3 regions of the Cytobacillus sp. FSL R5-0377 genome follow, and region 1 is predicted to be linked to each of the others. Evidence: predicted binding sites of a transcription regulator. Region 1 holds the regulator's gene; each other region holds the start of a gene.

Region 1 (10,571 bases):
CCTTCATGTTGTCTATCATACAGTGTACTAGACCAAAGGTTATTATACAATATTTGCTTCAGTTTTTCTCTTATTTTAGACGAATTTTCTTTCTTTAATCGGTTTTAGCCACCCATAGCGCTTATGCTGGAGGTCAACAGCCAAAAAGGAAGACTCGCTTTTTCGCAGCACCTCGAAAAAAACTGTCTCAGCCTCATAGCTGCCCGCCGCTTCTAATACCAGGCTTCGTTCAAATACTTCAAGCTTCGCCCTGCTTCTTTTGCTCATCTCTATATAGTATGCACTTTTTTCTATGATAAAGTCCTTTTTTCTCTGCAGCTGCTGATGGATATATTGATGCACTTTCAAACCCGGGATTGGCTTAGTCACAAAATCAATTTGCTTCGATAGAATCGACTTCATTTCACCTGACGAACGCTCATACTCTTCAAACAACTGAAAAAACATCCGCTCTCTGCCAAAATAATGGGACGCAAATTCATCTTCTATTAAATACAATTGATAAGCTCTCATCTGGCCCCTCCTTCCGGGACAATCCATTTCTTTCAATTATAAGTAAACGCTTCTAAAGAATGTGTCTGAAGATGTTAAAAACTATCACTAATTTTGTCGAAAGCGAAGAGTTCAGTGGATTATGAGGATTCATGGTGGTTGAAATCTGCCGATTTGCTCTTTACAAAAATCTATTCACTATGGCATATTCCCAGATTTGACTGCTTGTAATCTTGATTTTAATGACGGCTTGAATATTCACTGTTTAGCTGCGGCTTTTTCTCTTTCTGGTGGCTTCTGAGCCTATATGGCGGCTAATTCTTGTTTCTCTCTTCATGCCTACTCATCAAATCCAATCAAAAAAAGGAGAGCCTATCAGCTCTCCCTTCACTGTTATTATTATCCCTGCAGCAATGCTTTCACGCGTGCTACAACGTTATCTACTGTAAATCCGTATTCTTCCATAATTCTTTCTCCTGGTGCAGACGCGCCGAACGTATCGATGGCAAGAACATCGCCTTCGTCTCCAGCATAACGATGCCAGCCAAGTGAAGATCCCATTTCAATGGCAAGACGTTTCTTGACTGTCTTAGGAATTACGCTTTCTTTGTACTCTTTTGATTGAGCTTCAAAACGATCCCAGGCAGGCATACTTATTACAGATGCATGGATGCCTTCGCCTTCAAGCACTTTTTGAGCTTCAACTGCGAGGCTGACTTCAGATCCTGCAGCAAGCAATAATACATCCGCATTGCTGTTAGAAGCTGGTGATACAACGTATCCGCCTTTTTGAACACCTTCGTATGCCGCTGAATCCGTCCCTTTTAATGTAGGCAGGTTTTGACGAGTCAATACTAATGCAGTTGGCTTATTTGTTGATTCAATTGCTGTTTTCCAGGCTGCTGCTGTTTCATTGCCATCAGCAGGACGGACAACAGAAAGGTTTGGCATTGCACGCAATGCGGCAAGCTGTTCTACAGGCTCATGCGTAGGGCCGTCTTCACCGACAGCGATACTGTCATGGGTAAATACATATGTTACAGGCAGGTTCATAAGAGCAGCCAGACGAATTGCCGGGCGAAGGTAATCAGAGAACACGAAGAATGTTCCGCCGAATACCTTTAATCCGCCGTGAAGCGCCATTCCATTTAAGGCAGCTCCCATAGCAAATTCACGTACTCCGAACCAGATGTTGCGGCCATCAAATGATTCAGCCGTAAAGTCACCAGTTCCTTTAATCATTGTTTTATTTGATCCTGCAAGGTCAGCAGATCCGCCGAAGAAAGAAGGCAGGTTCTGAGCGATAGCATTTAGCACTTCTCCGGAAGAAGCGCGGCTGGCAAGGCTCTTACCTTCTTCATAAACAGGGATGTCTTTATCCCAGCCTTCAGTAAGCTCACCATTAATTGCCTGCTCCAGCTGTTTTCCTAACTCAGGATGTGATTCTTTGTATTGAGCAAAAAGGTCTTCCCATTCCTGCTGCTTTTTCGCACCGTTTTCAACAACTTGCATATTAAAGTGATCATATACTTCCTGTGGAACATGGAAGTCTTCTTCAAATGTCCATTTGTAAGCTTCTTTAGTTAATTTCAATTCATCAGCACCAAGAGGAGCGCCGTGAACATCAGATTTTCCTGATTTGTTTGGAGAACCGTAGCCAATGACTGTTTTTACTTCAATCATTGTCGGACGGTTTTCGTCCTGCTTTGCTTCTTCAATAGCTTTTGCTATTTCGTGGAGGTCATTTCCGTCTTCTACGCGGATATACTGCCATCCGTATGATTTAAAGCGCTGTTCAACACTTTCAGAGAAAGATTTATCAAGGTCTCCATCAAGTGAGATATCATTGGAATCATAAAGAACAACCAGCCTGCCAAGCTTCAAGTGTCCAGCAAGGGAAGCAGCTTCAGCCGAAACGCCTTCCATAAGATCTCCGTCACCGCAAATGCTGTATGTATAATGATCAACAACATTGAAGTTGTCTTTATTGTATGTAGCAGCAAGGTGGCGTTCAGCCATTGCCATACCGACAGCCATAGCAATACCTTGTCCTAATGGGCCTGTAGTTGCGTCAACACCAGGAGTATGGCCGTATTCAGGGTGACCGGGAGTCTTGCTTCCCCACTGTCTGAACTCTTTAATATCATCCATGGATACATCATAGCCGGAAAGATGAAGAAGGCTGTATAAAAGCATAGAGCCATGTCCTGCAGAAAGGACAAAACGATCACGGTTGAACCAGTCCGGATTTTTTGGATTGTGGTTCATAAAGCGCGTCCAAAGAGTATAAGCCATTGGAGCAGCTCCCATTGGCATGCCCGGATGGCCGGAATTTGCCTTTTCAATGGCGTCAATTGATAAAGTACGAATGGAACTGATGGATAGTTCATCTGTGTGATTAAACATTCAATACATCCTTTCGAGTAGAAATTCTTCACTCTTATAATATTATCGGGTGTCCCTTATTTTCACAACCAATAGGGTTAGGTAAAGGACAAAAAGCCGGTTTGTTACTATATTGACACAAAAACACCCGGCATATGTAAAAAAAGCGGAGACAGGCAGTAATACCATCTCCTCTATTAAAAGAAGGAATACAGCACAGTGTATCCCTTGCAATTATATTATTAGTGAAGGCGATTTTTATTTTGGAATTCCTTCAGCTTTTTCGGTGTTACATCATTCCCTTTCGGATCAACGATTGTAACGCCTTTCAGCGTGTTTAACATGCCTGAGCGGAAAGTCTCCAAATACTCTTTGCGCAGCGAGGTCTGTTCTTTCGCTTCTGCTTCAGTCAGTCCGGATTCCTTGGCCTTCTTTGCCAATTCATTAATTCGGGCAAGTTTTTGTTTAGGCAGCATTTATTAAAACTCCTTTATATCAAAAGTTTACCTTTGAATAATCTGATGGAAGTTTTTATTATACAGCAGCTTCAGTTATGGAACAATACTGAAACTCAAATGCCATCATACTAAAAATGAGCACTTTTGACAAGAAAAGTGCTCTACTCTGAAAGTGAATCAATATATTCTTTATACCTTCTGTGGACAGTTGCTTTGGAAATATTATAGCCGAATCCCCTTAATGTCGCAGCAATCTCGGCAAATGTTAACTCGTTTTTCCTCAGCCGGATAATTTCCTCTATCGGCACCTCTATTCTTTCCCTGCCGCCACTTGCTCCCTGATTACTTAGGTTTTTCTCGGGCCTGTACCCTTTATCAACAGCCCGCTGCATGCCGCGTCTAATTTTGATGTTATGCAGCTTTCTCTGATACTCCTCTACCATTCCTACTATGCTCAGGACCATCGAATCTGATTCTGAAAGCTCCAGTTTGCCATTATTCGAGATGCTGTATAACTGGACTTCTTCTTTTAAAATACAATGGAGGATCGCAATTTTGGCATTCCCCCTCCCCAGCCTGGTTTCATCCTGGATGAGGACCACCTTTATCTCCTTGTTTTTAATTAAGTCTAAAAGCTCCAATATACCGTCCCTTTCAAGATCGTATCCGCTTGCCTGTTCGCGGATGACCTTGACTACTTCAAAGCCATTTTTTCCCGCCAGGTTCAAAAGCTCTTCTTCCTGCCTAGAAAGGGACGTTTCCTGAGTTTCCTTTGTTGTACTAACTCTGCAGTAAATAATTGCTTTCATAACTTCTCCTTATTCGTTAAGGTCTGAGCTGGCAAGCTCTTTATATGGCTGGTCATCCAGAGCTTTTACTGGAATGACAATTTCATCACCCGGAAAAATCCTTCCTGCCGCTATCCCATTATTTTGTTCAACCCAATTAATAAATTGATCTGTTGACATTGAATGCTCGGCAGAAAAATTTTCAGCAATCTTCCATAATGAATCCCCTTCTGCAACAGTGACTTTCACAAACTTTTCCGTATCAGGTGCTTCTATCTGTATGAGCATTATAAGCGATGCCGCCAAGCTCAAAACGAAGAGAATAATAGCATAAGAATATGATTTCCACAATTTGTTCAGCATAATTAACCACCCTCAAGAGAATATATGTTCGCATTTGATGTTTTTATTATAGACCGAACGTTTGTTTTGTGTCAATAAAAATTCGAACTTATGTTTGTATCATATGGTAATTGATGCTATAATTGAGACAACAAAAACACATACGAGGTGCGTAAAGATGGTGAAACTATCAAAAAGGCAGCAAGATATATTGGAGTTTATTAAAGAAGAAGTTAAGTTGAGAGGATATCCTCCTTCTGTAAGGGAAATTGGGGAAGCAGTCGGCCTGGCTTCAAGCTCAACTGTTCACGGTCATCTCGCCAGGCTTGAAAGCAAAGGGCTGATCCGCAGAGACCCTACTAAACCGCGCGCCATTGAGATTTTAGATATGGACGAAGCTTCAAATATCCCCAAGATCAGTGCAGTCAATGTTCCGATCGTTGGTAAAGTAACCGCAGGGCAGCCGATAACGGCAATTGAAAATGTTGAAGAATATTTTCCGCTTCCGGAAAGAATGGCACCTGCTGACGAGCATGTATTCATGCTTGAAATCATGGGAGAAAGTATGATTGAAGCAGGGATCCTTGATGGAGACTATGTAATCGTAAAACAGCAGAGCACTGCCAATAATGGAGATATCGTAGTTGCCATGACAGAGGAAGACGAAGCAACTGTTAAGAGATTCTTTAAAGAAAAAGACTTTATTCGTCTACAGCCAGAAAACTCCACAATGGAACCGATTATTCTCCGCAATGTTTCTATTCTTGGGAAAGTGATAGGCGTATACCGTCATATGCATTGATAGATTGTTAAAAAGCAGGCACCTCAGCCTGCTTTTTGTTTTTTTCCAATTTCAAGAAGGATATCAGTTCCTATTACCTGGTACTATCAGCAAAACGGTACGAAAGTAACTGATACTTTTCTTTTAGCATAAGGTTACAGTCATGTATGACTAATTTATCATTCAGAAAATTCGGTATTTTTATGCATATTATTTTATATTCATTTTCTATATAATGGTAATACACCGAGAATCAACCTAAGGTCGCTTTTCAAAAAATCTCGACTTTAGGAGTGTGAAGAAAAAATGTTTTTGAACATTACCTTCGCTTTGTTGATTGGTGGGCTGGTTGGTGTCGTTGGACATATTCGGAAAGAAGGCAAAATGGTTAAACCCAGAAGGACAAAAAAATTCATCTATCTGGGGGTCTTTGAAGAGGTAATCATGGGGGCTTTAGCGGCTGTTTTTTTGGTCGTTTCTTCAGATCCTGACTCTGCCTTAAAGGTAGTTCTCCTGGCAGTGATTGCAGGATTTGGAGGAGATGCACTGCTGACATGTCTCGATTTCTTAAAAATAAGACATAAAGAATAGAGAGATGCAGACGATATTTCTAGAAAAACCTCGTTCATCGCTGAGCGGGGTTTTTTATGTGCTCACTTGCGGAATCTTAAGTTCCCTAACTTTCAAAGTCATTTTTGTATGGATAACAATATGAAAAAAGCTTAGACTCTTCATTCAAAAAAGTCACGTTTTCTTGAATGAAGAGCACAGCAAGCTCGGTCAACTGTAAGGTACTCAATAATGTTGAAGGCTATTTATCTGGCCATTGTCGATTCTCTTACTAACAAACTTGGTTCTAGCTGAATTTTCTTTCTCTCAGATAATGGAACTTTCCCTTCAATCTTATCAATTAATATTTCACATGCCTTTCTCCCCATTTCAATAATGGGAGTAGAAATCGTGGTAAGCGGCGGATCTATTATGGACCCTAAGTAAACACCTTCATAGCCGCTTATGGAAATATCATGCGGGATAGAAAGACCTAATTTTTTGACAATCACATAGACAAAGGATGCCGTAATATCATTACAGACAAATAATGCTGTCGGACGATTGGTTTGTTTTAAGCACTCTAATAGCTGCGGATTCTCAGCCATAACTGTTTTGGAATCCGTATGATTATAGTTCGCTAAATTAAAAGGAACGAATAAATGCTCTTCAATAGGCAATCCATTTTCTTTTAAAGCATTTTTATAACCTTGCATTCTATTCACAACTTCTGAGGACGACTCTAAATGCTTATCGAATACAAATGCAATTTTCTTATGCCCCAGTTCAATTAAGTGCTTGGTCATTTTATAGCCGCCGGCAAGGTCATCACAAACCACATGATCAGCCTCTAATTCCTTGAAATACTTTGTATATAATACAAATGGAATGTTTGATTTTTGCAGGCGTTTATACGTCTCCACTTCATTGCAATGAAAAGCAAGAAATCCATCTACCATCATATGCCTGTATTTTTCAATAAGAGACTTCTCTACCTTGCTATCACATTCTGCAGGGCCAATGGAGATTGTATAGCCCCTTTCCATTGCATAGGGAATCGCCCCTTTAAGAAACTGATTTTGGTAATCATCATGTAAATAACCGCCTATTAGAAGGCCGATAATATGTGAACGGCCGCTATTTAGCCCCTGAGCCATACGATTGGGTATATATCCCAATTCAGCAGCTATATCTTTAATTTTATTAGCCGTGCTGGCACTGATCGATTTATCACCTCTAAGGGCTAAGGAAACGGTCATTTTTGACACACCAGCAATTTTTGCAATATCTTCTAATTTTACACGCTTCTTGATGGAACTCCCCTCCGACCATTGATGCCATTTAAGAATAATTGTATTATATCTAGCAATGCTTGACAATTTTATTTGAAGTTAATACCACTTATGTTTTTTAAAAATTCAGAATTTAATTGAGCATAACATATATTTATGGTAAACTAAAATTGTTACTTTACCGTTAAAGTAATCGTTATTTATTTTTTGTTAATCTACTTTACCGGTAAAACCAACGCAGTCATATAAAAAAAGGAGTGGATTGGTTGAAAACTAAATTGAAAGGCGCATCTATAATACTTACTAGTGCAGTTCTATTAGGTACTTCTTTCCTCAATTTTTCTCCGCTGGGTGCCATTGCGAAAGATGAAGGGAAAGTCGGGCAAAGCTACGGAAAAGTGAATCAAAATAATGTTAAATCTGTTCCAAATGCAAAGAAAAAAGATCAAAAGGATACCATTGTAACACCTGAAGAGAGTACTTTTTTTTCAACCGTATCCATCGAAGAGAACTCTTCTTATAACACTCCGAGTGATGGGGATTTATGGCCGGCCGCCTGGTCGGATGACGATATGCTGTATACAGCCAATGGTGATGGAAAGGGATTTGACCTAAATGCTCCATGGTCAGATATTGTGGTGAACCAAATTACAGCAGGACACCCTTCAACCAAAAATATTACCGGCAAAAGACTTTCAAGCGGCGATCAGGTAGGAACTGTCTGGAATGACCCATATGAATACAATCGCAAGCCGACAGGCATGATTTCTGTAGATGGAAATTTATATCTTGCTGTTCAGGATCTGAACAAGGGCGGAGGCTGGCGGGCATTCAATGATGCACCTTCTGCAACAATCCTAAAATCGGCTGATAAGGGAAAAACATGGACTTGGGATAAAGAAAAACCAATGTTTGATGACTATGTTTTCACTACCATCATGTTTTTGGACTATGGAAAAGATAGCGAGAACAATTCGGATGGGTATGTTTATGCGTACGGATTAGATTATAATTGGCGAGATTCATTCATTGACACTGTTGAAGATCCCACCAATCTTTACCTTGCCAGGGTTCCTAAAACAAAAATTCAGGATCGCTCCGCCTGGGAATTTTATGCAGGGGATTTAAACGGAAATCCTAAATGGAAAAAAAATATTAAGCAGAGAAAGCCAGTGCTGCAGGACGAAAGAAGAGTATACAGTAACACCCTTCATGCAACCAACCCTGACAATTCCACCGTTCTATCACAGGGAAGTGTTGTATATAACAAACCATTAAACCGATACATTTATACTTCATGGACAGAATTCACTTTTGAATTCTATGAATCTCCTACCCCTTATGGACCATGGAAGAAATTTTTATCAAAAGACTTTGGTGTCTATCCTTGGTTTAATCATCACCACGGAGGATATGGGGTTGTAATGCCGTCAAAATATATCAGTGATGATGGTACAGAAATGTGGCTGAATTCCAATACCTTTATGGGAGGAGTACAAAAATACAGTTTATCCTTTAGAAAACTTAAAGCTACTCCTTATAAAGCAACTGAACCAGCAAATGAAAGCAGCGATAATAACTTAGCACTTCCGGCTAACTCCAGCAATGTTACACCTGTCTCCAAATACAGTGCACATAATTCGAATCTAAGGTATTTAAATGACGGCAATAAAAATCAATCAGAAGACGATTGGAACGGGGAAAGAAAACAGGAAGACTGGTGGGGCTATACATGGTCACAAGCCTATAACATGAACAAAGTTGTATATACTACAGGTAATATGTTTAATGATGGCGGGTGGTTTAATGATATTAAAGTTCAGGTACGCCAAAATTTCAAATGGGTAGATGTCAACAACCTGCAAGGTGCACCTGCTTACCCAAACAGCAAAGATGCCGGCAAAAACCAAACCTACACCTTTACCTTTGATAAAACTTGGGGAGATGGTGTACGAATTATAGGTGCTCCAGGAGGCACAGCAGCCTTTACATCGATTGGAGAGTTAGAAGTATACTATAAATAATGGATCACGAGATTCCCGCCAATAAAAATGCTGGCGGGAATCTTCTTAATCCACTCACAGATACATGCAATGACATAAAAAATGATTCTCTAAATAATCCTCAATCGTTATTTTCGGGATCATTTAAAGAATCTATTGTCAGTTATTAATAATCAAAGCACGTTTTTAAGTCTTCCGGCTTTTGCGGGAGCGTGTCTGGTAATGGCAAACGCTCTTTGACTGGCAGAATTGGCTGAACAGCCTGATGCGGCTCCGTTTGGTACCAATATGCCGTACTGGAGTAATCATCGCTGCGGTTATTATTATGGCCGTGCTCGATCGTTACTTTAATCGATTTGTCGAACATAACGGGGTCCTGGATATGATAACGGTACGCCGAAACTTTCCCAGACCAGTTCGGGCCGCCGCCAAGAATGATGCCATGGTATGGCGCACAGACCTCCTGCTGTGGACACCAGGCTGTATTAAAGTAGTCTTCCATTCCTGTTCCGTGCAGGGACGGAGGCCATGGTTCTCCATCGATAAAAATCATATCGTCCCCCTCGCCATACCAGTTCCATTCATGTGTAAAGCGAAGGTTATGGATATTTAAGTTACATCCGACATAATGGCCTTTCCCTACGGCATCCAAAATCACATAGTTTCCGTCCCCGGTCGTATTCTTGCCCCCAAAGCTGTATAAGGCGTTGGAAATGCTGTCATCAATCCCATCGGTTAACTCCCTTTTCCATAGGGCATGGAAACGGAGCGGACTATCAATCTCTTTATCATATTGCTCATAATCTACATAATAATAGAATTTAATCGGATCATTGGCATTGCTTTCGATTTCAATTTTTGCTTTTTTTCCAAAAGGCATCGGGAAAAAGCAATTCAGGGCTCTTCCATCTTCCGGACTCATTTGCAGAGGTTCAGAAGAATAGTTCTTTGTAATACCATGCCCCATCCCGAAAAAATCACCGATTGGTGCTTGTACACTCGGATTTTCTTCTCCATCCCAATACATTCTAATCACTACTTTGCGATGAAGATATTCCTCAATAGAATCATCCAAAGGAGCCATGGTCATCCAAATATGGGTAATGCATCCTGATCCTTCAAGTTCGCAAATCGTTTGAACATCTCCTGGAAAAATCCGAATAAAATCTCTGTTGCCACCCGTTGTATCATAGCTTGATGCCCGTTTCCTTTTACTGTCTCTTACTCTATATAGATCTCTTAAAGATGAGCCTAAGAATGTCATACTTATACCCCTTTTCACTATTCATTGTTAGTACTTTTTATGAGATGGACTTATAGTTTTCCGCCGGACATTTTAATCCCGTCAACCAAATATCTTTGCATTGAAAAGAATACTATAAAGGTTGGTATTGCACACAATAAGGCAGCAGCCAGTACAATACTCCAGGATGTTTCGTAACCGCCTCCGACTATATTAGCTAAAGCAACCTGTACTACCC
Region 2 (10,571 bases), 3.2 Mb from region 1:
TATGAAAATCAAATTTTAATTGTGATTATGCAAGAAGACATGCTTATTTGTCAAGTGCTATTTTTTGAAAAATTATTAATATTGCAAAAAGAGTTATGTGAAAATAATGACAATTATTAAAAAGAACGGTACACTTATTTTTATATATGTAAATTTCTACATTATGTTTTTGTATTCCGTTAATATGTGTGTCAGGCAAACGCTGATATTTTAAGGGATAACAGAACAGCATAATTAAAGGAAGCAAGTGTTGGATGTCTGCGGAATTAAATAGAAAAACAGCTTTATTTTATTTAAATATAGTGATTTTAGGGGGATTGTAAAATGGCAAAATGGAAGGATGGAATTGCAAAGCTTGTTATCCCGACACCATTTCCTGTCGGCGACGTTAATGTATATGCAGTAAAAGGGGAAAAGCTGACTCTTGTCGATGCCGGCCCTAAAACAGATGAAGCATGGGAAGCTTTAAAATCCCAGCTTAAAGAGCTGAATTTAACACCCGGGGACTTTGAACAGGTTGTTCTCACACATCATCATCCCGATCATGCCGGGCTGCTTGACTTTTTTTCGGACAATCTTGAGGTGTTCGGGCACCAGGTTAACCAGAGGTGGCTGTCCCGTACTGACGAGTTTCTAAAATTTCATGATGAATTTTACATAAAACTATTTAACGAATTTGGTATACCTGAAAGGTATGCTTCCTTTATAAACAAAATGAAAAAGACTTTGCGCTATTCCTGCAATCGTACCCTGACAGCCGAGCTGAAGGAAGGCTGCCAGCCTGAAGGGCTTAATGATTGGACGGTAATCGAGACCCCTGGGCATGCACAGAGTCATATAGGTTTGTTCAGGGAGAAAGATGGTGTATTCCTTGGAGGAGACCATTTGCTTGCACACATTTCACCTAATCCTATCCTGGAGCCGCCGCTTCCAGGCCATGCGGAAAGGCCGAAGCCGCAGCTTCAGTATAACGAGTCTTTGAAAAAGCTGCGGCAGCTGCCGATATCCCTTTTTTACTCCGGGCATGGAGAGGATATTGAAGATGTGAACGGGTTAATAAACGAAAGGCTGGGCCGCCAGCATGAGCGGGCAATGAAAGTAAAGACATGGCTCGAGTTCGAATCGCTCACTGTTTTTGAGGTATGCCGCCGCCTTTTTCCGAAAGTTTATGAGAAGGAGCTTTCCCTGACCATTTCCGAAACAATCGCACAGCTTGACTATTTGCATTCAATAGGGGAGATTTATATAAATAAAGAGGAGGAAGCCTTCTTGTATTCCGCATCAAAAGAGGTGGTTTGATTGTCAGACAGATTAAAAAATAAAAATGTGATTATCACAGGGGCATCAGGCGGGATCGGTGCGCAAATGGCCGTCCTTTGTGCCGAAAGAGGAGCAAACCTTGTCCTTCTTGCCCGCAGCATTGGCAAATTGCAGGAGCTGCAGGCTGATTTGCGTAAGCGTTTTTCAGTCGATGTACATGTGCATAAGCTTGACGTTTCGGACAGTGACGAAGTTTCGGCAGTTTTTTCCGAGATTATTGCCCGTTTTGATCATATAGACGTTCTTGTGAATAACGCAGGCTTCGGTGTTTTCCGGGAGGCGCATGAAGTCAAAGTTGAAGAAATAAAGGGGATGTTTGATGTAAACGTTGTTGGCTTAATGGCCTGCACGGGCATGATTCTGCCATTGATGAGGAAACAGAGGAGCGGGCATATTATTAATATCGCTTCACAGGCAGGCAAAATGGCCACACCGAAATCGAGTGTCTATTCCGCAACTAAACATGCTGTTCTTGGCTATACAAACAGCCTTCGGATGGAGCTTGCTGACAGCAATGTGTTTGTGACTGCCGTTAATCCCGGCCCGATTGAAACCAATTTTTTTACTATTGCAGATGAAAAGGGAACATACGTGAAAAATGTCAGCAAATATATGCTTAAACCCGAATATGTGGCCCTCAGGGTAGTCAATGCTATGCTCCGTCCTGTCAGGGAAATTAACCTTCCGCGGTGGATGAATGCGGGAAGCATCATCTTTGCCCTTTTTCCGGGACTGTTCGAAAAAATTGGAAAACGCGCATTTAATCAAAAATAAAAAGCTGCAGCCAAAGGCTGCAGCTTTTTTGTTTTTGGCCGGCGAGGCGTCTGTTCTGGGAAGAAAGAACCGCTTTTAAGAAAAACCGCGTAAAATTTCCATTGAAACCGAACGCATATTCGCTTAATATAATGGGTATACATATATAGAACAGATGTTCCTGTTATATATAAATTTTATTATCGGGTTCAGGGGGCTATGCAGCATAGAAGCTGATAAGCAGCGCCTACGCTTTTTGAAGGAGGATGTCGAAGTCATGGTTGATTACAGCTCAATGCCGAACAATCAAATTTTGTGTGTTGATATGAAGAGCTTTTATGCAAGCTGTTCTGCTGTCATGCTCGGTCTGGATCCTCTTGACTGCTATCTTGTAATTGCAGGGAATGTGGAACGGAAGGGAAGCGTTGTTCTGGCGGCCTCTCCGCGAATGAAAAAAGAGTTTGGAATAAAGACAGGGTCCCGTCTTTTTGAGGTCCCAAATGATCCGCGCATTAGAGTTGAGGAGCCGAAAATGGCGACTTATTTAAGAATCTCCACTGAAATCACCAGGGTGTTTAATCGTTATGTCCCCAAGGAAGCCATCCATACGTATAGTGTCGATGAAAGCTTTATAAAAGTAGACGGCGCAGTGCACCTCTGGGGTGATGCCCAGACGATTGCCTGGAAAATAAAAGATGATATTGAACGGGAATTTCAGCTCCCCTGCGCCATAGGAATAGGTCCTAATTTGCTAATGTCAAAGCTCTGCCTGGACCTTGAGGCAAAAAAAAAGGGAGTTGCACAATGGACGTATGGAGATGTAAAAACAAAGCTGTGGAATGTCTCCCCTTTACGGGAAATGTGGGGCATCGGCCGCCGCGTTGAAAAGACATTGAATGGAATGGGAATTTTTACAGTCGGCCAGCTTGCCCGCTATGACCTGGCTAAGCTGGAGAAGAAGTTTGGGATTATGGGCAATCAGCTCTATCACCATGCATGGGGTATTGATTTGTCGGAAATAGGCGCGCCGATCATGGCAGGACAGATCAGCTTTGGGAAAAGCCAGATTTTACTGAGGGATTACAAAGAGAAAAAGGAAATTAAGCATGTGGTCCTTGAGATGTGTGAAGAAGTGGCAAGAAGGGCCCGCAGCCACCGGAAAGCCGGCAGAACTATCAGCTTTGGCCTTGGCTACAGCCAGGATGAATTCGGAGGGGGCTTTTACCGCTCAAGGACAGTTGACCAGCCAACCAATATTACGATGGATCTTTATCGGGTCTGCCTCGAACTTTTTGACGAGAATTATGAGGGGAAAACAGTGCGGCAGATTTCCATTTCCCTCGGCAATATTACGGATGACTGCGAAATGCAGCTGAGTCTGTTCGACTTGGATGGCTGGAAAAAAAGAGAGCTCGGCTATACTGTCGACCGGATCCGCTCCAAGTTTGGAGGAGGAGCTCTGCTGAGAGCCGTCTCTTATACAGGTGCAGGAACCGCCAGGCACCGTGCGACATTGGTCGGCGGCCATAAAATGTAAAAGGGGGTCAGCTTATGATTCGCGATAGGGGCAGAATAAAATGGACTTCCATGATGCTGCCGGAACATGTAAAGCTCTTAAGAGACTGGGCAAAGGAAGATATGTACGAGCAAAAGCGGGAATTAGATGAGCAGAAGCTTGAACACATGAATGAAATTCTTTCGGAGGCCATGGAATTTCAAAAAAGTGTAACCATTACACATTACAGGGGCAGAAATTATGAACTGGTCATAGGGGGCATCCATTATTGGGATGAACTTGGCCAAAAGCTTCATATTATTGATCGGTTTGGGGAAATTCACCGTATTTCTATCAGCGCTATAGCGGATGCCCGTTTTACGGAAGAATAAGTTTGCTTGCCTGGATGAATTTAAGAGGGGTAGTTTTAAGGCAGGAGAAGCACCTTAACAGCAGGGAGGTGTATGAAGATGCCTAGAGGAAAAGAATTGGAACAGCTGCCAATGGCCAATATCGCACCCGGGGCCGGGGAAGACAGTACGGACAGGGACCGGGAACGGCTTCAAGGGATTATACAGGGTGAAAGTGCAACACCCGCAAGAATTAAAAATAAAAATAAAAGATAAAAAAACGGGGATGACTGTCCCCGTTTTCCACCCTTATTGCTTGTCATCCGGAGCTATCTCCGCACGGACACATGATTGGAAAGTTCCTTTATGAGTGCCATCGCAAAACGGGATTTTCAAGGATCTTCCGCAGCGGCAAAGAGAGAAGGTTTTTTTTGTTTCGAATTTATTGCCATCCATATCAATTAACTCAACATCACCTGTAACACGCAGTGATCCATTATCCATTACTTTAATCTGCGCCTTGGACATACCCCATCATCCTTTCTAAAAAACATTATTTTGGCGGCTGAATAGCAGCAGTCTCTTTCAGAAGCATGTTATACCTATCTGTGTTAAAATCAGCATATGCAAAGGGGAGGTAGTTTTACAACATGGAAATAACATTAACTGAAATAGCAGCAGAAAAAGTATCGGGACGAATTGCCGGCAAAGATGGATTTATAAAGCTTAAGTACGATATAGATGGCTGCGGCTGTGTTGTGAGCGGAGTAGCGGCACTTTGGCTTGTTGATGAGCTTGATGAGGATGACAGGGAAATCAAAACAAACATTGGCAGCATATATGTGGAAAAATCCAAGGAAGTATTTTTGGATGAACAGTTAACGATAGACTTCTCTGAGAAGGCAAACTGCTACCAGTTAAAAAGCCCGAATCAGTATCTAAACCCGAGAATGAGCTTTATTGATAAAACAAAATAAATGATTTAGCAGGCGGCCGCTGCAGGAAGGCGGTCTTTTTTTATTGGCTAAGTAGGTAAAAATACCCTTCCAAAATTCTGGAAAGTAAGGTTTTAATATACTAGTAAAGGATTACAGGCTAAGCAGCATGGCTGTTATAGGTGAAGAGATTGTTGATTGGGGAGATACGAATGAGGAACTATATGTTATATTTGCTGGTGGCAGCTTCTCTGATATTGTCAGGCTGCAGCACAGCAACAATGGGCCAGGCAATTGATGATGGAATACCATTCAATGTAAAAGAAATCTTACATAAAGAAAAAGTTAAAAATGGAGTCATTATTCTTTATTTAACAGAGCAAAATGATGGGCAAAATGAGGTCGAAGCCATGGCAGCTGCCTATTTGAAGGGCAGTGACAAAGAAGGCTGGGAGAATGAAGGCCATAATCACTGGGAGCATTATGAGAATGAATATATGACTGTTTACTCAGATGCTTTCTATGATTACGATAAGGAAGGCAATCTGGAAAACAGATTACCGATCATTTTTGGTGAAATTCAAAGCGGAGATATTAAGAAAGTAGAAGTGGCCGGCAAGGAAGAAAAATTTGAAGAAGCGGCTATAATAAAAAAAGAAAACAAACGCTATTATTTTAAAATGGGAGACTTTCATACTGCCAGAGGTCTGTCGGCTGAAGGCAAGGAAATCATAAAGAAAAAAAACTGACGCCTAACAGCACAGAAATAAAAAACAGCTGACTTTAAGCCAGCTGTTTTTTATTTTGATAAAGCTTTTTTGCTGCTGACATACTGTTCCAAAAACTCGTCAATGACTTTTTCATAATCCTCTCTGTTTTCGTTAAAGGATTGTGCATGGATCCCGTTAGCAGCAAGGTAAAGCTTTTTAGGGCCTCTTTTCTTTTCATACAAAGCTTCGGACATGGTCGGCAAAATAAAATCATCTTTTTCACTGTGAATAAACAGGATGGGCTTTCTTATATTTTCTATAACCGAAATAGGCGACACGTCCGCTATGGAATATTTCTCCCGCATCCGCAGAAATAGATCAGCAACAGGCAAAAAGAGTTTCGCGGGCAGCTTCATCTCGGTTTTTAAACGATAAGCCAGCTGCTCTTTAAAATCCGAAAAAGGGCAATCGGCAATGTAAAAGTCAGCGCCGTCTTCAAGCATCCCCGCATAAAGGAGCATGGTGGCAGCCCCCATGCTTTCACCATGAATGCCGACCTGGATATCAGGCCCTTTCTCCGCTTTAAGCCAATCGACAATAGCTTTTAGGTCAAACTTTTCATAATGGCCGTAACTTGTCGTTTTTCCCCCGGATTCTCCGTGGCGGCGATGATCATAGATTACAGCGTTAAACCCTCGTTCCAGGAAGAGGTTCATGTATTTAATGGAGTTCATTTTGTTTTCCGTAACCCCGTGCGAAATAATGATATAGCGATTGTTTTTATGTGGTTCGCAGGCTACGGCTTTTAGGTTATAGCCAAATGGCGAGGGAATAAGAACCTCTCTTTTCGGAAGGCTTTCATACTTGATTAGATCAAGTCTCCCGGACTCCTTCTCTCTTTCTAGAATAAAGTCATCTTCCTTTTTTTTCATAAACATAAGCCTATTTGTAAAATAGACGCCGAGTGATGAAAGAAAGAGAACGATGGAAAATAAATAACGCAAAAATCTTCTCAAACTCATCCCTCCATCTTTTTTCTTTATTTTACCATTGTGGATAAAATTAAAACAGAGATGTTAGCCGGGACAAAGTGAAATTTCATAAAGGACGCCCTGCACAAAAAAAGCCGCTTTGCGGCGGCTTATTGCTGTGCGTTTTGTCTTTTGGTTGGATGAATCGCTTTTTCTAATTCCTCGGCAGCAATCGTCTGATTTACAGTATCGGAATTCGGCTTTCCCTTTTGGCTGTAGCCTTTATCGCGTTTTTGGCTCATAGAAATATCCCCCTTATAATTCTGCGGCTGAACCTGAATTCGCCAGCTGCTTTCATCTAATAAGATGCGGTAAAACAGGAGGAATTATTCACTTAAGCTGTGATGCTGTTGAACTGTTTGAGTATTCAGCCTGAAATAAGTGCTTTCAATCGGCCTGGAAAGATGAGGCTGAACAATTTTTACAGCTTCCATTAATTGATCCAGGTTAACATTGGTTTCAATTCCCATCCGCTGAAGCATATAAACGACATCTTCTGTTGCAGCATTGCCTGCAGCGCCAGGGGCAAAGGGGCATCCGCCAAGCCCGCCTGCGGATGTATCAAATCGGTCGATTCCTGCCTGGAGTGCAGCAAAAATATTTGTAAGAGCCATTTTTCTTGTGTCATGGAAGTGGGCAGTCAGCAGAGTATTTGGAAACTCTTCTTTTAAACGGGAAAATAGCCGGTATGATTCATGGGGAGCAGCCATCCCAATCGTATCTGCCACACTTAATTCATCAGCCCCTGCCTCTGTAAATTGGCGGCATAGCCCAACGGTATCTTCAGGATTGATGGCCCCTTCATACGGACAATAAAAGGCAGTAGAGATGCAGGCACGGACGAAATAACCTTTATCCTTTAGTTCTCCAATAATCGGTTTTAGCTCATTCATGCTTTCCTGAGTGGTTTTATTGATGTTTTTCTTGTTGAATGTATTGCTTACACCGACGAAAACGGCAACTGCCCTGCAATCCGTCATATATACTCTGTCAATGCCTTTACGGTTCGGGGCAAGCACGAAATCCCTTGTATTTGCATCCAGGCATTCTGCCGTAATTTCAGCTGCATCCCCCATCTGCGGAACCCATTTAGGAGACACAAAAGAAGTAAGCTCCATTTCTTTTAATCCTGCATTCTTTAAACCTTTAATAAAGTCTTTCTTAACTTCAGTCGGTACAAACGACTTTTCGTTTTGCAGTCCATCCCGCGGGCCAACTTCAATAATTGTTACTTTATCTGGAAATGCAAGCGTCATGTTTTCCTCTCCCGTTTCATAATTTTAATTTTAGTAAGCGTTTTCTCGGTGACCTTAAATTTATTGTATTAGGAAAGTATTTTTGATTGCAAGAATAATAGAAATTTTGACAAAATAAAAGGAATTTTGATATCCCCGCTCGAATATAAGCAAAGAGATGTTTTGAAAGGATGAGAGAGATGGCACAAACAGAAGTCGTTATAGTCAGCGCTGTCCGGACAGCAATCGGCAGTTTCAATGGAAGTCTAAAGGATGTATCAGCACCAGAGCTAGGGGCGATTGCGATTAAACGCGCTCTTGAAAAAGCAGGTGTAACACCGGATCAAATAGATGAGGTAATCCTGGGGAATGTCCTGCAGGCTGGCCTTGGCCAAAATACAGCAAGGCAGGCAGCTCTTAAAGCGGGCCTTCCTGAAAGCGTTTCCGCAATGACGATTAATAAAGTGTGCGGCTCAGGACTGAAGGCGGTTCATTTAGCAGCACAGGCCATTTTGGCCGGCGATGCTGAAGCAGTGATTGCAGGCGGCATGGAAAATATGAGCCAGGCGCCATACATACTTAAAAATGCAAGAAACGGCTTTAAAATGGGAGACCAAAAGCTTATTGATTCGATGATTTCAGACGGTCTCTGGTGTTCTTTTAATGATTACCATATGGGAGTTACGGCTGAAAATCTTTGCTCGAAATATGAGCTGAGCAGAGAAGAACAGGACAAATTTGCCGCAGACAGCCAGGCAAAGGCGGCAAAAGCAATTGAAGAAGGAAAGTTTAAAGATGAAATCGTTCCGGTGGAAATTCCTCAGCGAAAAGGGGATCCGATCGTTTTTGATACAGACGAATATCCGAAAAAAGGGACAACTGCTGAAAAGCTCGCAGGCCTGCGTCCGGCGTTCAGAAAAGATGGCAGCGTAACAGCCGGAAATGCCTCCGGGATTAATGACGGGGCGGCTGTATTGCTGGTAATGAGCAGAAAGAGAGCGGATGAGCTGGGGCTTAAGCCATTAGTAACGATTAGAGGAAATGCAAGTGCTGGTGTAGATCCAAGCATCATGGGCATTGGCCCTGTTGCTGCCGTAAAAAAAGCACTTGAAAAGGCATCTGTTTCCATGGATGAATTGGAGCTTATTGAAGCAAACGAGGCATTTGCAGCCCAGTCGCTTGCAGTTGACAGGGAGCTTCGTTTTAACAAGGAAATCCTGAATGTTAATGGCGGAGCCATTGCACTCGGACATCCAATCGGTGCAAGCGGCGCACGAATTCTCGTCACTTTAATTCATGAGATGCAAAAACGGCAGGCAAAGAAAGGGCTTGCAACTCTTTGCATTGGCGGAGGGCAAGGAGTAGCTACAGTGGTGGAGCTTGCATAGCCGATTTTGATAAGGATTATTAACAATGAAGACTTTTTAATGAAAGGAGCGATTGAAGTGAAGAAAATTTGTACTTCCTTCAGTGAAGCGGTTCAGGAAATTCACGATGGTGCTGTCCTTATGGTTGGCGGTTTCGGTCTGTGCGGAATTCCCGAAAACCTAATTCTGGCTTTAGTTGAAAAAGGGGTTAAGGATCTGACCGTCATTTCGAATAACTGCGGTGTTGACGATTGGGGACTTGGACTGCTTTTAAAAAATAAACAGATTAAGAAAATGGTTGGCTCGTATGTTGGGGAAAACAAAGAGTTTGAAAGACAGGTTCTCTCAAGAGAAATTGAAGTAGAGCTGCTGCCTCAAGGAACACTGGCAGAAAAGATCCGTGCAGGCGGTGCAGGCATTCCTGCTTTTTACACACCTGCTGGTGTAGGAACCCCCATCGCAGAGGGGAAAGAGACGAAGGTGTTTGACGGCAAGGAATATCTTCTTGAAGAAGCGCTGAAAGCAGACTTTAGTCTTGTCAGGGCATGGAAGGGGGACAAGATGGGCAATCTTGTTTATCACAAAACGGCCCGAAACTTCAATCCAATGATTGCAGCAGCCGGCAAAGTGACAATCGCAGAAGTGGAGACGCTTTATGAGGTTGGTGAACTGGATCCAAATTATATTCATACCCCGAGCATCTATGTTCAATCACTGATTGAAGGGAAACAGGAAAAACGCATTGAAAGACTGACGGTAAAGAAATAAATACCAGTGACGAAAGGAGAGGGTGTCATGAGTAACGATAAAGCGGCAGTACGCGAGAAAATTGCAAGACGGGCTGAAAAGGAAATTGAAAATGGCTTTTACGTGAATTTGGGAATCGGTATGCCAACGCTGGTTGCAAATTATATTTCTGATAATAAAGAAGTGGTCCTGCAATCTGAAAATGGATTATTGGGCATCGGCCCGTATCCTGCAGAAAGTGAAGTTGATCCGGATCTAATTAATGCTGGAAAAGAAACAGTTACAGCCATTCCGGGATCATCTTATTTTGACAGTGCTGAATCTTTTGCCATGATCAGGGGCGGTCATGTGAATATTGCGATTCTCGGCGGGATGGAAGTCTCTGAAAAAGGAGATCTTGCCAACTGGATGATTCCCGGAAAAATGATTAAGGGCATGGGCGGTGCGATGGATCTGGTTCATGGCGCCAATAAAATCATTGTCATTATGGATCACACTAATAAAAACGGCGATTCAAAAATTCTTAAAGAATGCAGCCTGCCTTTAACAGGCAAAAATGTCGTTGACCGAATTATAACTGAGCGGGCAGTCATCGATGTCACCGAATCTGGTCTGAAGCTAGTTGAAG
Region 3 (10,571 bases), 2.4 Mb from region 1:
TAGCATACGGGTTAATGACAGAGCGGATTCAGACCAGGAGGCGGTAATCAAATAAAATATATTTAAACTTTATATTGACTTTCTTTACTTTAAGATGGTAAAGTATTAAGCATATTAACAACCGCATATTAAAAATCTTCTTATCAAGAGAGGTTGAGGGACTGGCCCTATGACACCTCGGCAGCGGACAAAATTGTACCGTGCCAAATCCAGCAAGCATTGCTTGAAAGATAAGAAGAGGACCATTGATAAATGCTGCCCTCTTCTTTCTTTAGAAGAGGGTTTTTGTTTTACGCGGAAATATTGCATCAAGATTCTATTCATAAACATATGAATAATTCTTATCAAGAGAAGCAGAGGGACCTGGCCCAATGAAGCTTCGGCAGCAGGCAGACTGCACTGTGCCAAATCCAGCAGGCAAAAGCCTGGAAGATAAGGAGAGGACTTTAAAAAACCTCTTCTGATGGAAGGGGTAAATTTCAGGATATAATTCTTAGTTTTCGGATTGGAATAGTTAGACAATGAAAGGTGACAGGTACCTATACCAGTTCATCAAATTGGTATAGGTGCCTGTCACCAACCACCACAAAGGAGAGAGGCTGCATGATAGAGTTTCAGAATTTAAAGAAGGTCTATAAAAGCGGAGGTCAGCAGGTAGCTGCTCTGGATGGAATAGATTTAAAGATTAATAAGGGGGAGATTTTCGGGGTGATCGGCTTCAGCGGTGCGGGAAAGAGCTCTTTGATCCGCTGTGTCAATTGGCTGGAGAAGCCGACTTCAGGAAAGGTCATTGTCAGCGGCCATGACTTGACGGCTTTATCTGTTAGAGAAATTCGCGAAGTGAAAAGAAACATAGGTATGGTCTTTCAGCATTTCAATCTCTTAAACTCGAAAACAGTGTTTGCCAATGTGGCGATGCCGCTCACACTGGCTAAGGTCTCGAAGGGTGAAATAAAAAAGCGTGTCCATGAACTATTAGAATTCGTGGGGCTTGCCGACAAGGCGAACAGCTATCCTGATCAGCTGTCAGGCGGACAAAAGCAGCGGATCGGAATCGCCCGGGCGCTCGCAACACAGCCTTCCATTCTATTATGTGATGAAGCAACTTCTGCTCTGGATCCGCAGACAACCAGCTCGATCCTGCAGCTGCTGAAGAAAATAAATAAAGAATACAACATTACGATTCTGATCATTACTCATGAAATGTCTGTTATCAGGGAGATCTGTGATCGTGTCGCTGTCATCGAGGCAGGGAAGATTATTGAAGAAGGAACTGTCTTCAATGTCTTTTCTTCACCCCAAACCCCAACAGCGAAAAACTTTGTCAGCACGGTTATGAATGATCAAATACCTGAATCCATTAAGCAAGTGATTGAAAAGCAGCAGGGGCTTCAAAAGGTATTCAGAATCAATTTTGTCGGGAATTCTGCCGGCCAGCCGCTGCTTTCACAGGTTGCTAAAAAGTTTAATATTGACTTCAACGTTCTGTTTGGAAATATTACAGAACTGCAGGGAACCCCGTTTGGCAATCTCATTGTCGAATTCCAGGGGCAGGACAGTGAAATCAGAAGGGCGATTCAGTACATCAGCCAGGAAAAAGTTTCAATAAAGGAAGTGACTGCACGTGCTAGTTAACCAGGAAAAAATCATTGAAGCCTTAATCGAAACGGTCCAAATGGTGGCATTTTCACTGCTGTTTTCAGCTCTTATCGGACTCCCGCTTGGCATATTGCTTGTTGTGACCAGGAAAGGGCATCTGCTGGAAAACACCGTTGTTTTTAACATCATAAACAGCATTATTAATATTTTTAGATCAGTTCCTTTCATCATTTTAATGGTAGCCATTATCCCAATTACCCGGATGATTGTCGGAACATCGATTGGAACCGCCGCAGCCGTAGTGCCTCTTGTCTTTTATGCAGGACCCTACATTGCGAGATTAATAGAAAATTCATTGCTCGAGGTGGATCCAGGCGTCATTGAAGCGGCAGAAGCAATGGGAGCGACACCAGGACAGATCATTTTAAAATTCCTGATTCCTGAAGCACTTAGTTCGCTGGTATTGGGCTTTACCATTGCGACAATTGGTCTGGTAGGAGCATCTGCCATGGCTGGGGCAGTTGGAGGAGGCGGCCTTGGTGACCTTGCCATTACATACGGCTATCAGCGATTCGATACAACCGTCATGCTGATTACTGTTGCAATCTTAGTGGTCATGGTTCAGGGCCTTCAGTCATTCGGAAATCTCTTATCCAAAAAAATCAGAAGAAGATAACATAGGGGGAAATACATCATGAACAAACTATTTATATCATTCATTATTTTAGCATTGGCTGTCTTTACTGCCGCATGCTCAAGTACTACAGGCGGAGAAGAAACAAAGAAAGTTAAATTGGGTGTCAGCGGATCAGATACACGCATTTGGGATTTTATTGCTGAGAAGGCTGAAAAAGAAGGCATTGAAATTGAGGTTGTGACATTCTCTGATTATGTACAGCCAAACGTTGCCCTTGCCGAAGGTGATCTAGATGTAAATGCATTCCAGACAGTCGCTTATTTTGACACTTTTATTAAAGAGCATAATATGGATCTTTCACCGATCGCGACAACTGTTTTAGCACCAATGGGCCTTTATTCGGAAAAAGTAAAATCAGTCGAAGACATTCCGGAAGGCGGCAAAATTGCCATTCCAAATGATGCTTCAAATGGGGGAAGAGCGCTTCTGTTACTGGAGGAAGCCGGCCTGATCAAACTATCCGAGGACTATGATGGAAATCTTGATCTGAATAAAATCGTTGAAAATCCAAAGAACCTTGAATTTGTAGAAATGGTCTCAGCGCAGACACCTCGTGCTCTTCCAGATGTCTCTGCTTCAGTCGTTAATAACGGAATTGCCGTAGACGCAGGCATGAACCCAACTAAGGATTCTGTTTTTATTGAAAGCGAAACCGCTACGCCGTACGTAAATATCATTGCTGTCAGAACAGAAGACAAAGATAACAAAACGCTTAAGAGAATTGCTGAACTTTACCAGGAAGATGATGTAGCTGATTTCATCACAAAAGAATATGACGGAAGCATGATTCCGACTTTCATTCCATTAAGTGATATTGGCTGGTAATTAATATACAAAGGAGGAAAAATGATGACGGCACCTGTAAAAGCATTAGTTGAACTGAAAGAAGCAATCAAGAAAAATGTTGAGGATAATAAAGAACTTTATCTTTCAGCGAGCCATCAGATTCATGCGAATCCGGAAATAGGGAATGAGGAGTTTTTTGCCTCTGGCTTGCTAGCGGGCATCCTTGAGAAGGAAGGGTTTGAAGTAGATCGGGCAGTAGCCGGGCATGAAACTGCTTTCCTGGCCCGAAAGAAATCCGTTAAACCGGGACCGTCCATTGCTTTCCTTGCAGAATATGATGCCCTTCCCGGATTGGGCCATGGGTGCGGCCATAATATTATTGGCACGACAAGTGCAGCAGCAGCCATTGCGTTAAGCAAGGTTATTGATGATACGGGAGGAGAAGCAGTCGTATTGGGGACCCCCGCAGAAGAAGGCGGGCCAAATGGGAGTGCCAAAGGCAGCTTTGTGAAACATGGCTTGCTTGAAGGCATTGATGCGGCTCTTATGGTTCATCCCTCAAACCATACCCGCCTGACCAGTTCATCACTGGCAGTTGATCCGCTTGACTTTGAGTTTATCGGCAAGCCTGCCCATGCAGCAGCTTCACCGGAGGAAGGAATAAATGCACTGGATGCGGTTATTCAGCTTTTTAACGGAATCAATGCCCTCCGACAGCAATTAAAGGATGATGTGCGTATCCATGGAATAATTACTCACGGCGGCGATGCGCCGAATATTATCCCTGAATATGCAAAAGCCCGATTCTTTATTCGTGCTTCCACCAGAACGAGTTTAAATGAGGTAACTAGAAAGGTGAAAGCTGTCGCGGAAGGTGCCGCCCTGGCAGCAGGAGCAAAGCTGAATGTTATTGCTTTTCAAAATGAAGTAGATAACCTCCTGTTAAACAAGACATATGACCAGGTGTTTAAAGAAGTGATAGAGGACTTGGGAGAAAAGGTTGTAGAAGGGGACAGAGATGGAATCGGTTCTACGGATGCCGGCAATATCAGTCAGGTGGTGCCAACCATTCACCCTTATATCAAAATCGGTGCTGATGATCTCGTTGCCCATACTGTTCCATTCCGGGAAGCAGCAGCATCTGCAAAAGGAGACGAAGCGCTGGTAACCGGAGCAAAAGGGCTTGCACTCACTGCCTTACAGCTGATAACGAAACCGGATTTGCTTAAAGCCATTAAACAGGAATTTCTGGAGCGGAAAACGGCTGAATAGAAAATAAAAGCTATCCTTTTGCGGGATAGCTTTTCCTCATTTTTGTGAGTGTTTTCCTCTCACTGGTGGGTGTTTCCCTGATTTGCTGAGTTTTTTCCTTTAATTAAGTATTAAGTTTCCGAAAATTCCTCATTCTTTTCCCGAAGTTCACATATAACTACTGTTCCTTCATCCGTTCCTGTGCCATCCGGATAAGCTCCTTCACCATACTGCCGCCAATCTTTCCCCCGACTGTTCCTGCCTGTTTGGATGTAAGCCTTCCATTGTAACCTTGCTTCAAAGGTACACCTGCCTCCTCAGCAATTTCATATTTCACAGCATCAGGATTTTCCTTGTCAACATGATACCCCTGGTTTGCCATTACCTGATTTTTCAGCTGATCTAATGCGCCTCTTGATTCCGGTACTATCGGGCGTCTTTTTCTTCTGGCCATGATTCATTCCTCCATAAAATGTTCTTCTTCTTATTATGTAAAAGTACGCTTGGAATAACCCTGAAAAAACTTGTACAACCTCCTGTGAACAGCTATTCTAATGGTAGAAACCTTGAATTTTTGTGAAAAACCAAAAGAAGGTGTTTAAAAATGGCATTAAAATACTTGTCAGCTCTCTTGCTTCCTGGACTGCTGGTATTGTTTTTTACGAGAGTCAGCTATAATCGTGTAATTGGGCTGGTGCTGACAGTGGGGCTTATTGCTGCTTCTGTATATAAAGGCTATACCAATTCATTTGCCTTAATTGTTATAGACGCATTTTCGCTGACGGTTGGTTTTTGGTATGCCCAAAAATTAAAGCAAATAAAGCCAAGTGCTGAATAAATTTTGCAGAACCTGTCGAAAAAAACTATCGACAGGTTTTTATTTAATGATTTATTAGCTATTTTTTAGGCATACGTCCTATCAGCTTTTAATTGAGTTCAATCAAACGTTTGATTAAACTCAAGGCAGTCAATCAAACGTTTGATTAACCATTCTTCGACAATCCCCTCGATAATTCGGCATATTTCCCAAGCAATAATTACTCAGTAAAATAAAAAAACGAATATCCGTTCGCATATTATTGGTTTGTTTTAGGCTCTTTGTGGTAGAATGATGATAGGAGTTTTGAGTAAAAAACTGACAAATCAGCGTGCATCCCGGATCTTAAATTATTTCAATGCTGGTTTGTGTTTACTATATAGATAAAAGTAATTTGAACGGGAGGCTTTTAGGTGAAGGATCAATTTGAATTAGTTTCAAAATATTCCCCTCAGGGCGACCAGCCTGGGGCCATCAAAAAAATTGTGGAGGGAATCAATTCCGGCAAGAAGCACCAGACACTTCTGGGTGCAACAGGAACGGGTAAGACCTTCACAATTTCGAATGTTATAAAAGAAGTAAATAAGCCTACGCTTGTTATTGCCCATAATAAAACACTCGCAGGGCAGCTATACAGTGAGTTCAAGGACTTTTTTCCGAACAATGCGGTTGAGTATTTTGTCAGCTATTATGACTACTATCAGCCTGAGGCTTATGTGCCTTCTACAGATACCTTTATTGAAAAGGATGCAAGCATCAATGATGAAATTGATAAGCTCCGCCACTCGGCTACTTCTTCATTATTTGAGCGAAAAGATGTCATCATTATTGCCAGTGTCTCCTGCATTTATGGTTTGGGTTCTCCTGAAGAATACCGTGAAATGGTGCTGTCCCTAAGAACCGGCATGGAGATTGAGAGGAATCAGCTTCTTCACAGGCTCGTTGACATCCAATACGAGCGCAATGATATCGATTTCCAGCGCGGCACCTTCCGTGTACGCGGAGATGTTGTCGAGATTTTCCCGGCATCAAGGGATGAACACTGTATCCGTGTGGAATTTTTCGGAGATGAGATAGACCGGATCCGTGAAGTGGATGCCCTTACCGGAGAGATTATGGGTGAACGTGAGCATGTTGCGATTTTCCCGGCATCCCACTTCGTTACGCGTGAAGAAAAAATGCGGATCGCCATCCAAAACATTGAAAAAGAGCTGGAAGTGCGCCTTGCTGAATTAAGGGAAAACGATAAGCTGCTTGAAGCCCAGCGCCTCGAGCAGCGGACCCGCTATGACCTTGAGATGATGAGGGAGATGGGCTTTTGTTCCGGCATTGAAAACTATTCCCGCCACCTTACATTAAGACCGCCTGGGTCAACACCTTATACCCTTCTGGATTATTTTCCGGAAGACTTTTTAATTGTCATAGATGAGTCGCACGTAACTCTGCCGCAAATCCGCGGGATGTTCAATGGTGACCAGGCAAGAAAATCCGTGCTTGTGGACCATGGTTTCCGTTTGCCATCAGCTATGGATAACAGGCCACTTACGTTTGCCGAATTTGAAAAGCATGTGAAGCAGGCTGTCTTTGTTTCGGCAACTCCTGGTCCTTATGAGCTTGAGCATACTCCAGAAATGGTTGAGCAGATTATCCGCCCTACCGGTTTGCTTGATCCTACAATTGATGTCCGGCCAATCGAAGGTCAAATTGATGACCTTATTGGTGAAATTCAGGATCGCATTCAGAAAAATGAACGTGTACTTGTCACGACATTAACAAAGAAAATGTCTGAGGACTTGACAGACTACTTAAAAGAAATCGGCATTAAAGTGCAGTATCTGCACTCAGAAGTGAAGACTCTCGAGCGGATTGAAATTATCCGCGAACTGCGTCTAGGCAAGTACGATGTGTTAGTCGGCATTAATCTTCTGAGGGAGGGACTTGATATACCTGAAGTTTCTCTCGTTACCATACTCGATGCTGATAAAGAAGGCTTCCTCCGTTCGGAACGTTCACTCATCCAGACGATAGGGCGTGCAGCACGTAATGCAAACGGCCATGTCATCATGTATGCAGACCGGATAACGGACAGCATGGAAAAAGCCATCAGTGAGACGAAGCGCCGCCGCTCTATTCAGGAAGATTACAATGAAAAGCATGGCATCACGCCAATGACTATACAGAAGGATATACGCGATTCAATCCGTGCAACCCACGCGGCAGAAGAGCAGGAAGAATACCAGCCGTCAGCAAAGCTCGGCAAGCTGAACAAGAAAGAGCGCGAGAAGCTGATCGGCGATATGGAAAAAGAAATGAAGGAAGCGGCCAAATCCCTCAATTTCGAAAGGGCTGCAGAGCTTCGTGATTTAATATTAGAGCTAAAAGCGGAAGGATGACGTAAAAATGGCGATGGATAAACTGATTGTAAAGGGTGCCAGAGCCCATAATCTAAAAAATATTGATGTCACCATTCCGAGAGATAAGCTTGTCGTCCTGACAGGACTTTCTGGTTCAGGAAAGTCCTCTCTGGCCTTTGATACCATTTATGCAGAAGGGCAGCGCCGCTATGTGGAATCGTTGTCTGCTTACGCACGGCAATTCCTCGGCCAGATGGATAAGCCTGACGTGGATGCAATTGAAGGTCTGTCACCTGCTATTTCAATTGATCAAAAAACGACAAGTCGAAATCCTCGTTCCACAGTGGGAACAGTGACAGAAATTTATGATTACCTGAGATTATTATTTGCCAGGGTTGGGCGCCCCACCTGCCCGATTCACAATATCGAAATCTCCTCACAGACGATTGAACAAATGGTTGACCGGATTATGGAGTACCCTGAAAGGACAAAGCTTCAGGTCCTGGCTCCGCTTGTATCCGGCCGAAAAGGGACGCATGTAAAAGTGTTCGAGGATGTCAAAAAGCAGGGGTTTGTCCGTGTCCGTGTCGATGGAGAAATGATGGATCTCGGTGAAGAGATTGAGCTGGAAAAAAATAAAAAGCATTCTATAGAAGTGGTGATTGACCGGATTGTCGTAAAAGAAGGCGTAGCACCAAGGCTTGCAGATTCATTGGAAACTGCTTTGAATCTTGGCAACGGAAAGGTGCTTGTGGATGTTATCGGGGAAGAAGAACTGCTGTTCAGCGAGAACCATGCCTGCCCTCAATGCGGATTCTCAATCGGTGAGCTTGAGCCAAGAATGTTCTCCTTTAATAGTCCATTTGGTGCCTGTGGAGAATGTGACGGTTTGGGCTCAAAGCTGGAAGTAGATGTTGATCTAGTCATACCTAATAAAGATCTTTCATTAAAGCAAAATGCCATTGCGCCATGGGAACCGACAAGCTCTCAATATTATCCTCAGCTGCTTGAGGCAGTCTGCAATCATTATGGGATTGATATGGATGCGCCGGTTAAGGATATCCCTGACCACTTGCTTGAAAAAGTTTTATACGGATCATCAAAGGACAGCATTTATTTCCGATATGAAAACGACTTTGGCCAGGTTAGGGAGAATTATATTCGTTTTGAAGGTGTCATTCGCAATGTAGAGCGCCGCTACAAAGAAACAAGCTCTGATTATATACGGGAGCAAATGGAGAAATACATGGCTCAGCATGCATGTCCTTCCTGCAAGGGCTACCGTCTGAAGCCGGAAACACTTGCTGTGCTTATATCTGGAAAGCACATAGGCCATGTAACTGAATATTCGATTGAGGAAGCATTCAGCTTCTTTGAAAATCTGACACTGTCTGAAAAGGAAATGAAGATTGCCAAACTTATTTTCCGTGAGATTAAGGAAAGGCTGGGCTTTCTCATCAATGTGGGGCTTGATTACCTGACATTAAGCAGGGCAGCGGGAACGTTATCCGGCGGTGAAGCCCAGCGTATTCGACTGGCCACACAAATCGGTTCGCGCCTGACAGGTGTGCTCTACATTCTAGACGAGCCTTCCATTGGCCTCCATCAGCGCGATAATGACCGTTTAATTGATACGCTGAAAAATATGCGTGATATCGGCAACACCCTGATCGTCGTAGAACATGATGAAGATACAATGGTAGCTGCAGATTATTTAATTGATGTAGGGCCAGGAGCAGGAGTTCATGGCGGGCAAATCGTCTCAGCCGGTACGCCTCAGGAGGTAATGGACGATCCAAACTCCTTGACAGGGCAATATCTTTCAGGCAAAAAATTTATTCCGCTTCCAATTGAGCGCCGCAAGAACGATGGACGATTCATCGAAATTAAAGGGGCTAAAGAAAACAATCTTAAAAATGTGAACGTTAAGTTCCCGCTCGGCACTTTTATTTCCGTGACAGGCGTATCCGGTTCCGGGAAAAGTACGCTCATCAATGAAATACTTCATAAAGGGCTTGCCCAAAAGCTTCATAGAGCCAAAACAAAGCCGGGTGAGCATAAGGAAATTAAAGGTGTGGATCATCTTGATAAAGTCATTGATATCGACCAGTCTCCAATCGGGCGGACGCCTCGTTCCAACCCGGCAACCTATACCGGAGTGTTTGATGATATTCGCGATGTGTTTGCTTCAACCAATGAAGCAAAGGTGCGCGGCTATAAAAAGGGTCGCTTCAGCTTCAATGTTAAAGGCGGACGATGTGAAGCCTGCCGCGGAGACGGGATCATTAAGATTGAAATGCACTTCCTTCCTGATGTGTATGTGCCATGTGAAGTCTGTCATGGCAAGCGCTATAACAGGGAAACACTTGAAGTTAAATATAAAGGGAAGAATATTTCGGAGATTCTCGATATGACAGTGGAGGATGCATTGGAGTTTTTCGAAAATATTCCTAAGATCCGCCGCAAGCTGCAGACGATTTATGATGTCGGCCTGGGCTACATCACATTGGGGCAGCCTGCGACAACATTGTCTGGCGGGGAAGCGCAGCGTGTGAAGCTTGCTTCCGAATTGCACCGCCGTTCAACGGGCCGTTCCCTATATATCCTTGATGAACCGACAACTGGCCTTCATGTGGATGATATCTCCCGGCTGCTGGTGGTCCTTCAGCGTCTGGTTGAAAATGGAGACACCGTACTGGTTATCGAGCATAATCTGGATGTCATCAAGGCTGCTGACTATATCGTTGACCTTGGTCCTGAAGGCGGGGATAAGGGCGGTACCATTTTAGCTGCAGGTACGCCGGAAAAAATTGCCGAAGTACAAGAATCCTATACAGGCAAATATCTTAAACCGATTTTGGAAAGAGACCGCCTGAGAATGAAACAGCAAATTGAAGAAAAAGAAGGCGTGACAAACTCTTAATTAACTAGAAGCAGTACCGTTTTGGTGCTGCTTCTTTATTTTGGAAAGATTAGATAGCCAGGATGCGGGGTAAAGAACATGCGTCTGCAGCAATCATCACGCATACCAACAGGAAAGGAACATACACAATGAAAAATAAATTCT

Evidence for each region. The regulator LexA, encoded in region 1, represses DNA repair genes until DNA is damaged. The targets are predictions, from matches to a motif close to CGAACATATGTTCG.
Region 2: a site for LexA is predicted at 2,203-2,216, ahead of NSQ49_RS19520 (Y-family DNA polymerase). Genes of this name have one in related genera too.
Region 3: a site for LexA is predicted at 5,392-5,405, ahead of uvrB (excinuclease ABC subunit UvrB). Genes of this name have one in related genera too.

What each region holds. Positions count from the first base shown of each region.
Region 1 is NZ_JBBORA010000001.1:590,464-601,034, forward strand. It holds gene sirA (sporulation inhibitor of replication protein SirA) at 76-513, opposite strand; gene tkt (transketolase) at 892-2,898, opposite strand; gene NSQ49_RS02925 (DUF896 domain-containing protein) at 3,120-3,353, opposite strand; gene NSQ49_RS02930 (YneB family resolvase-like protein) at 3,497-4,144, opposite strand; gene yneA (cell division suppressor protein YneA) at 4,154-4,486, opposite strand; gene lexA (transcriptional repressor LexA) at 4,644-5,267, shown strand; gene NSQ49_RS02945 (DUF4257 domain-containing protein) at 5,553-5,837, shown strand; gene NSQ49_RS02950 (LacI family DNA-binding transcriptional regulator) at 6,062-7,174, opposite strand; gene NSQ49_RS02955 (hypothetical protein) at 7,354-9,111, shown strand; gene NSQ49_RS02960 (glycoside hydrolase family 172 protein) at 9,257-10,354, opposite strand; gene NSQ49_RS02965 (carbohydrate ABC transporter permease) at 10,405-10,571, opposite strand, start outside.
Region 2 is NZ_JBBORA010000001.1:3,835,807-3,846,377, forward strand. It holds gene NSQ49_RS19510 (MBL fold metallo-hydrolase) at 325-1,299, shown strand; gene NSQ49_RS19515 (SDR family NAD(P)-dependent oxidoreductase) at 1,300-2,094, shown strand; gene NSQ49_RS19520 (Y-family DNA polymerase) at 2,351-3,610, shown strand; gene NSQ49_RS19525 (YolD-like family protein) at 3,625-3,960, shown strand; gene NSQ49_RS19530 (hypothetical protein) at 4,033-4,194, shown strand; gene NSQ49_RS19535 (CDGSH iron-sulfur domain-containing protein) at 4,228-4,446, opposite strand; gene NSQ49_RS19540 (iron-sulfur cluster biosynthesis family protein) at 4,569-4,895, shown strand; gene NSQ49_RS19545 (hypothetical protein) at 5,066-5,602, shown strand; gene NSQ49_RS19550 (alpha/beta hydrolase) at 5,653-6,579, opposite strand; gene NSQ49_RS19555 (hypothetical protein) at 6,705-6,836, opposite strand; gene NSQ49_RS19560 (hydroxymethylglutaryl-CoA lyase) at 6,921-7,850, opposite strand; gene NSQ49_RS19565 (acetyl-CoA C-acetyltransferase) at 8,030-9,217, shown strand; gene NSQ49_RS19570 (CoA transferase subunit A) at 9,275-9,964, shown strand; gene NSQ49_RS19575 (CoA transferase subunit B) at 9,992-10,571, shown strand, end outside.
Region 3 is NZ_JBBORA010000001.1:3,029,657-3,040,227, forward strand. It holds SAM riboswitch class I at 138-237, shown strand; SAM riboswitch class I at 339-439, shown strand; gene NSQ49_RS15390 (methionine ABC transporter ATP-binding protein) at 604-1,635, shown strand; gene NSQ49_RS15395 (methionine ABC transporter permease) at 1,625-2,275, shown strand; gene NSQ49_RS15400 (MetQ/NlpA family ABC transporter substrate-binding protein) at 2,294-3,121, shown strand; gene NSQ49_RS15405 (M20 family metallopeptidase) at 3,146-4,354, shown strand; gene NSQ49_RS15410 (alpha/beta-type small acid-soluble spore protein) at 4,512-4,787, opposite strand; gene NSQ49_RS15415 (DUF2198 family protein) at 4,938-5,171, shown strand; gene uvrB (excinuclease ABC subunit UvrB) at 5,564-7,543, shown strand; gene uvrA (excinuclease ABC subunit UvrA) at 7,551-10,427, shown strand; gene NSQ49_RS15430 (DUF459 domain-containing protein) at 10,556-10,571, shown strand, end outside.